3 regions of the Nocardiopsis sp. LDBS1602 genome follow, and region 2 is predicted to be linked to each of the others. Evidence: riboswitches for the same ligand, from Rfam matches in the RefSeq annotation. Region 2 holds a riboswitch; each other region holds the start of a gene.
What was found. Region 2 has a riboswitch for S-adenosylmethionine ahead of U9J66_RS05940 (TIGR04028 family ABC transporter substrate-binding protein). Riboswitches for the same ligand answer to the same signal wherever they lie in the genome.
Positions count from the first base shown of each region.

Region 1: linked by a shared signal. The riboswitch ahead of thrC (threonine synthase) and the one ahead of U9J66_RS05940 (TIGR04028 family ABC transporter substrate-binding protein) in region 2 are both predicted to bind S-adenosylmethionine.
Region 3: linked by a shared signal. The riboswitch ahead of U9J66_RS06920 (aminotransferase class V-fold PLP-dependent enzyme) and the one ahead of U9J66_RS05940 (TIGR04028 family ABC transporter substrate-binding protein) in region 2 are both predicted to bind S-adenosylmethionine.

Region 1 covers NZ_JAYLVW010000002.1:264,838-267,093, reverse strand. The annotation lists gene thrC (threonine synthase) at 1-1,258, opposite strand, end outside; SAM riboswitch class I at 1,272-1,410, opposite strand; gene U9J66_RS09285 (alpha,alpha-trehalose-phosphate synthase (UDP-forming)) at 1,711-2,256, shown strand, end outside.
Region 2 covers NZ_JAYLVW010000001.1:1,306,074-1,308,329, forward strand. The annotation lists gene U9J66_RS05940 (TIGR04028 family ABC transporter substrate-binding protein) at 1-1,246, opposite strand, end outside; SAM riboswitch class IV at 1,326-1,438, opposite strand; gene U9J66_RS05945 (endo alpha-1,4 polygalactosaminidase) at 1,539-2,256, opposite strand, start outside.
Region 3 covers NZ_JAYLVW010000001.1:1,515,386-1,517,641, reverse strand. The annotation lists gene U9J66_RS06930 (CaiB/BaiF CoA transferase family protein) at 1-441, opposite strand, end outside; gene U9J66_RS06925 (DUF3870 domain-containing protein) at 445-828, opposite strand; SAM riboswitch class IV at 1,044-1,158, shown strand; gene U9J66_RS06920 (aminotransferase class V-fold PLP-dependent enzyme) at 1,223-2,256, shown strand, end outside.

The DNA of each region.
Region 1 (2,256 bases), on a different contig from region 2:
AGGCCAGCCCGGCCTCGGTGAACGCCTTCAGCGAGGGCTTGATGGTGGCGGTGACGCCCGCGTCGACCGCGTTGAGGGTCTTGAGCCCGTCGCCGGTGTTGACGATGACGGTCTCCGCCTCGGTGTCGAGCTTCCCCTCACGGACCAGCTTGCGCAGGACGCCGGTGGTCACGCCGCCCGCGGTCTCGGCGAAGATGCCCTCGGTACGGGCGAGGAGCTTGATGGCGTCGACGATCTCGTCGTCGCCCACGTGCTCGATGGAGCCGCCGGTGCGCTGGGCGATGTCGAGGACGTAGGGCCCGTCCGCCGGGTTGCCGATGGCCAGCGACTTGGCGATCGTGTCCGGCTTGACCGGCTGGATGACGTCGTGGCCGCTCTCCCAGGCCTTGGCCACCGGGGAGCAGCCGGTGGCCTGGGCGCCGAAGACCTTGTAGGGGCGGTCCTCGACCAGGCCGACCTTGATCAGCTCTTGGAAGCCCTTGTCGATCTTGGTGAGCTGGGAGCCGGACGCGATCGGGATGACGATCTGGTCGGGCAGCCGCCAGCCGAGCTGTTCGGCGATCTCGTAGGCCAGCGTCTTGGAGCCCTCCGCGTAGTAGGGCCGCAGGTTGACGTTGGTGAAGCCCCAGCTCTCGCCGGCCGGGTCGCCGATGAGCTCGGAGCAGAAGCGGTTGACGTCGTCGTAGTTGCCGTCGATCGCGACGACCTTGCCGCCGTAGACCGCGGCCATGACGACCTTGCCCTCCTCGAGCCCCGCGGGGATGAACACGCAGGACTCGAAGCCGGCCCGGGCGGCGGCGGCGCCGACCGCTCCGGCGAGGTTGCCGGTGGAGGAGCAGGACAGGGTGGTGAACCCGAAGGTGCGGGCGGCCTCGACGGCGATCGCGACCACGCGGTCCTTGAAGGAGTGCGTGGGGTTGCCGGAGTCGTCCTTGACGTGCAGGGAGGAGAGGCCGAGTTCGGCGGCCAGACGGTCGGCGCGGACCAGGGGGGTCAGACCGGGGTTCATGTTCGGGAGCTCGGCCACGTTGTCGGGGACCGGCAGGAGGGAGCGGTAGCGCCAGATGTTCTTGGGGCCGCTCTCGATCTCCTCACGGGAGACGTTCCCGAAGTCGTAGGCGACCTCGAGGGGGCCGAAACAGAAGCTACAGGCGAAGATCGGCGAGAGCTCGTAGCGTTCGCCGCACTCCCGACAGGAGAGGGCGGTCCCCGGACCGAAGGCGCGGACGGCGGTGGGTTCAGTGGCGGCAATCGCCATGGCGAGGCGTCTCCCCTCATCTTTCCTGGTGGCCACCTTGACCCCAGGCCGGAGTTGGCACCTGCCTCGACCGGGACACGAACGCGTGTCCACATGACGAGATGGTTGCCGGGGCTTCGCAGGGCCGGTCCCTCCACCCCTCTGGATGAGCAATATGAAATTGTGGCTCTCTCCTCGGAGAACGCACCGCCACTGTAACGGACGTATCGCCCGGTTTTCCATCGAGGGTGACCCGTATTACACTCGCGTCTCATATTTCGATACAACTTGAGACGGCCTTGTCGGAGCGGGTTCCCGGCGTTCCCCGTGGTGCGACCGCGTCCCGAGGGACCTTGGCCGTGTTTGGATCCGGGGCCCGCAGGCGAGACCTACGGATGCGCCCCTCGTCCGGGCGCCCTTCCACGTGGACCCACCGTCCCACCATCCGCACGCGCTCCTGAGAGGACCAAGACGTGGACAAGGCACAGATCCTCATCGCCTCGAACCGAGGGCCGGTCTCCTTCTCCACCACGGCCGACGGCTCCCTGGAACACCGACGGGGAGGCGGCGGCCTGGTCTCGGGGATGATCTCGGTGGCCACCGGGATCGATTCCCTCTGGGTCTGCGCCGCCCTCTCGGACTCCGACCGGCGCGCCGCCGGTGAGGCCCCGGGGGCGCGGCTGGACCGTACTCACGACCTGGGCGGGATGAGCGTCCACATGTTGGACATCCCGGCGGACGTGCTCACCGGCGCCTACACCGACGTGTCCAACTCGACCCTGTGGTTCGTGCAGCACATGATGTACGACACCCCCAACAAGCCGTCCTTCGGTTCACGTTTCCGAGAACAGTGGGGGCACTACCGCGCCTACAACGAGGCCTTCGCCGACGCGCTGGTGGCCGGGGCCGCCGTCAACGCCCGCGTGGCCGTCCAGGACCTCCACCTGGCCCTGGTCCCCCACATCCTGCGCAACCGCCGCCCCGACCTGCGCATCGCGCACTTCTCGCACACCCCCTGG
Region 2 (2,256 bases):
CGATCCCGGCCAGCTGCCGGCCGACCAACGTCAGGGTCTCGAAGGAGCGCGGCTGCGGGGCGGCCTCGTTGACCACCAGGGAGAGCCGTTCCCCGTCCTTCTCCCGGATCCCGTCGGATCCGACGGTCCAGCCGGCCTCCTCCAAGAGCTCCTCGGCGCGTTCGGGGTCGTACTCCAGGTACTCGGACTGGTCCGCGTAGCCCTGGGCGGTGCTACTGAGCGTGGAGGTCGCCGGCGGGTAGTGGTCCGTGTAGATCGTGTCCACGACCTCTTGGCGGTCGATCCCGGCCACCAGCGCCCGGCGCACCTTCAGGTCGGAGAGGATCTCGTTGCCGAACCGCAGGCTGAGACTGTTGTTCACCCCGTTGGTCTGCGGCGCGAGGATCTCGATACCGGCCGCCTCGACCCGCTCCTCGTCCTGGGCCTGGACGTAACGGGCGACGTGCGCCTGTCCTGAGGTCAGCGCCCCCACTCGGACACTGTCCTCGGGGGTGACGTTGATCCGGACCTCGTCCAGGTAGGGACGTCCCTGGTTCTCCCAGCTCTCCGGTGCCCAGGCATAGTCCTCGCGGGCGGTGAGGGTGAGACCGGTGCCCAGTTCCTCGTCGGAGACGACGAACGGGCCGGAGCCGATCACCTCGGTCGCGTTGCCGGGGCTGAAGCCCTCCTGGGCCAGTTCGAGGGTCTCGGCGGAGAGCAGGCCGGAGTTGATGGTGGAGGTGGCCTGGAGGAACCCGGGCGAGGGGGCGTCGAAGTGGAAGCGGACGGTGTTCTCGTCCAGGACCTCGCTGCTCTCGTAGTTGTTGATCGCCTCGGAGACGATGAGGGCGCGATCCTGATCGCCCAGCCCGTAGAGGTCGAAGTTGGCGGCGACGACCTCCGCGTCCAGCGGAGAGCCGTCCGAGAAGGTGACGTCGTCGCGCAGGGTGAAGGTGTACTCGGTGGCGTCCTCGTCGACCTCCCAATCGGTGGCGATCCAGGGCTCGAACTCCAGGGTCTCGGGGTCCTGGTGGACGAGTCGGTCGGCGATGTTGTTGACCAGTCCGCCGTTGGGGTAGAAGCCCGCCTCGGGCGGATAGAGGCTGTCGTGGGGTTGGTACTCCAGGTAGACGAGGGAGCCGCCCTGGACGGGTTCACCGTCGGCTCCGGCCCCGGAGGAGGCCGGGGATCCGCAGGCCGTGAGAAGGGCGAGTACGGCCGCGGTCGGCAGAAGCAGGGCACGTGACGGGATGGGAGCGTGGGACACGTTCTTCCTCTCGAAACCGACGGCCGGGATGCGGGCCCGTTGGAGTCACGGGTTCTCGCGGGGACGTCCCCGCCGCGTCGGATAGCACTTGCGCCCGACGGTCGCGGGCGCCTGGTCTTGCTCGGGAGCACCCCACCGCCGTACGAGGGTTGCTGTCCCGCCTGCCGAGCCAGACGGCGGGAGCTCTTGACCGGACAAAAACATATCATACAGGTAGGAAAACTCGATTTAAGGGACGAGTGACCCCCGCCACCCGAGGGCCGAGCCTCGGGAGAACGTGTTCACACGGCTCTCAGCAGGCCTCGAAGAGATGCTCCGGGTCGGAGGAGGGGACCAGCGCCGCGTCCCTCAACAGCACACGATCCGGACGTTCGGGATCAGCGCACACCACGTCGAAGTCGAGAGCGGCCTCCGCCAGTTCCTCGGGGTACTCCACCGCGAGCACGTTCCCCGAACCGTAGACCCCGATGTAGGCGCCGCACTCGTGCCACGCGGCGCAGGACTCGGTGACGGCGAGGTCGAACCCCACCTCGTCATGGCCGCGACCGGCCTCCTCCGCCGTGTTCTTCTGCGCCGCGGCCAGACCACGCCCATGGGCGACACCGACCAGGACCGAGGCCAGAGCCAGGTTGTCGTCGACCGTCAGAGCCTCGCCCGAACGCAGATACGAGTCGAGGTTGTCGAACTCGACGGCGTCGAACCCGGCGTCCGCGCACCGATCGATGGTCTCGGTGAGGATCTCGGCGATCCGCTCCCGGCGCTCGCCGGTGGAGGTGTCCAGGATCCGTTCGTCCGGCCACCCCGGGTCCACCACCGGCTCGCCACCCTCGTCCCGGAGCACCAGGTCGGGATCCTCCTCGAGCCAGCGGTCGAGCTCGTCCGGCTGGGTCTGGAAACCGTTGACATAACAGACCGAGTACAGGCCGGGGGCGGGCTCGGCGGTGCTGTCGCGCACCACCGTGGTGACCCCTTCGGGCGGCGGATAGGCGCCGCCCAATTGGTAGTCGAAG
Region 3 (2,256 bases), 210 kb from region 2:
GCTCACCGAGCAGTACACGACCGCGGGGTTGCGTTCGCTGATCCGCTCGTAGCCCAGGCCCAGACGGTCGATCACCCCCGGACGGAAGTTCTGGATGACCACGTCGGAGGAGGCGCACAGCTCCTGCACCGCGGCCAGACCCTCGGGGTCCTTCAGGTCCACGGCCAGGCTGCGCTTGTTCCGGTTGACGGACAGGAAGTAGGCGGCCTCGCCGGGGGAGTGCGCGGCCTCGTGCTCCTCGGTGGGCGCGGCGTAGGGCGGCCCCCAGGAACGGGTGTCGTCTCCTCGCCCGGGCTGTTCGATCTTGACGACCTCGGCGCCCATGTCCGCCAACAACATGGTCGCGTAGGGGCCGGCCAGGACCCGGGACAGATCGGCGATCCGGACCCCCGCCAGGGGCAGGGGCGCGTCGGTCGTGGAGGGTTCGGGACTGGTGGTCAAGGGTCACTCCTCGCCGTCGGGGGCAACGGGAAGCTGGTCGCCGTCCCGCAACTGGTAGTAGGTCTCCAGGCAGCGACGCAGGGCCGTCGTGAGCGCGGCGCCCGACTGGCCCGCGTACCGTGTCTGGACCCGATGGACGATCTCCGCGATGTCCTCGGTCACCGAGGCGCCCTCCACCAGGGCACGGAAGAAGTCCTTGGCCAGGTCGGTGAGCAGGGTGGTGTCCGCGGCGACGATGCGGCCGTCCGCGGAGTCCACCGCGAGCACGACACCGAGCCGCTGGTACTGGGAATGGCTCGCCACCGAGTCGGGAAGACGGGCGTAGCCGGAGATGAGCACAACCCTGGGGTTGCGGAAGAGCTGCTGAATACGGTCGTCGCCGTGCAACGGACACACCTCTCGTCTGCGGGCATGCGAAAACTCCGATGGACTGGAGTCTCGCGCCTGAAGGGCGGCCGGGGGAAACCGGACACCCGCGACGTGAGGGCAGTTCGGGAACAGTATGGCCCAGTGGCTCCTCCCGATGTCAAGCAGGGAGGTGTTCCAGACCACAGGAGAGCGCGGGTGCGCCCTCACCGAACGTTGTGTTACATTTCCGCACAGGTCACGAGTGCCAGCGTCAAGCCCCGGCTTGCTGGCCGGCAACCCTCCTTCCGCGGTGGGGTGCCCCGGGTGAGGACCAGGTCCCGACACGACCGTGTCAGACAAGCGCGGACCCCTGAGGCTGAGCCATGCGGAGCCATGCCCTGTGGGTCCCCCGACCCACAGAAGAGGTGCCCTCATGACCACTGTCATCCCGTTCGACCCCGCCCGTGCCGGCCGTACCGACGGAGTGCCCCACCCGGCCTCCCGCCCGGCCTCCGCCGACCGTTCGATCGTCACCGCGGACGGTGGTGTCCCCCTGATCACCGGCGAGCGCGTCGACTACGCCAACTTCGACTACGCGGCCAGCGCCCCCTGTCTGACCGCCGTCGCCGACGCCCTCTCCGCGGCCCTGCCGTTCTACGCCAGTGTGCACCGGGGCGCGGGTCACCACTCCCAGGTCAGCACCGAGGCCTACGAACGCTCCCGGCGCAGCGTCGCCCGCTTCCTGGGGGCACGCCCGGACACCGACGCCGTGGTCTTCGTCCGCGGCACCACCGACGCCCTCAACCTGCTGGCCCGCTCCGTCCCCGAGGGCTGCACCGTGGTGGTCTTCGAGTCCGAGCACCACGCGAGCCTGCTCCCCTGGGAGCACCCCGCGGCCCGCTCCGGCCGGGTGGTGCGGCTGCCGCTGCCCGAGAGCCCCGAGGCCGCCGTCGAGGCCGCGCGCGAGGCCCTGCGCGCGGCGCCGGAGGGACCCCGACTGCTGTGCGTGACGGCGGCCTCCAACGTCACCGGCGAGATCTGGCCGATCGCCGAGCTGGTGGCGGCCGCCCACGCCGAGGACGCCCGAGTGGTGGTCGACGCCGCCCAGTACGTGCCCCACCTGCCGTTCAGCCTCGCCGAGACCGGCGCCGACTACGTGGCGCTGTCCGGGCACAAGCTCTACGCCCCCTTCGGATCCGGGGTGCTGGCCGGACGTTCCGACTGGCTGAGCGAGGCCACCCCCTACCTGTCCGGCGGCGGCGCCACCCGGCGGGTGAGCGAGCACGACGTCCTCTGGAACGACCTGCCGGCCCGGCACGAGGCGGGCAGCCCCAACGTGCTGGGCGCCGTGGCGCTGGCCGCGGCCTGTGACGCCTTCACCCCCGAGGCCCTGGCCGAGCAGCACATCCGTGAGTCGGTCCTGCTGGAGCGGCTGCGTTCGGGGTTCGCCGAGATCGACGGGGTGCA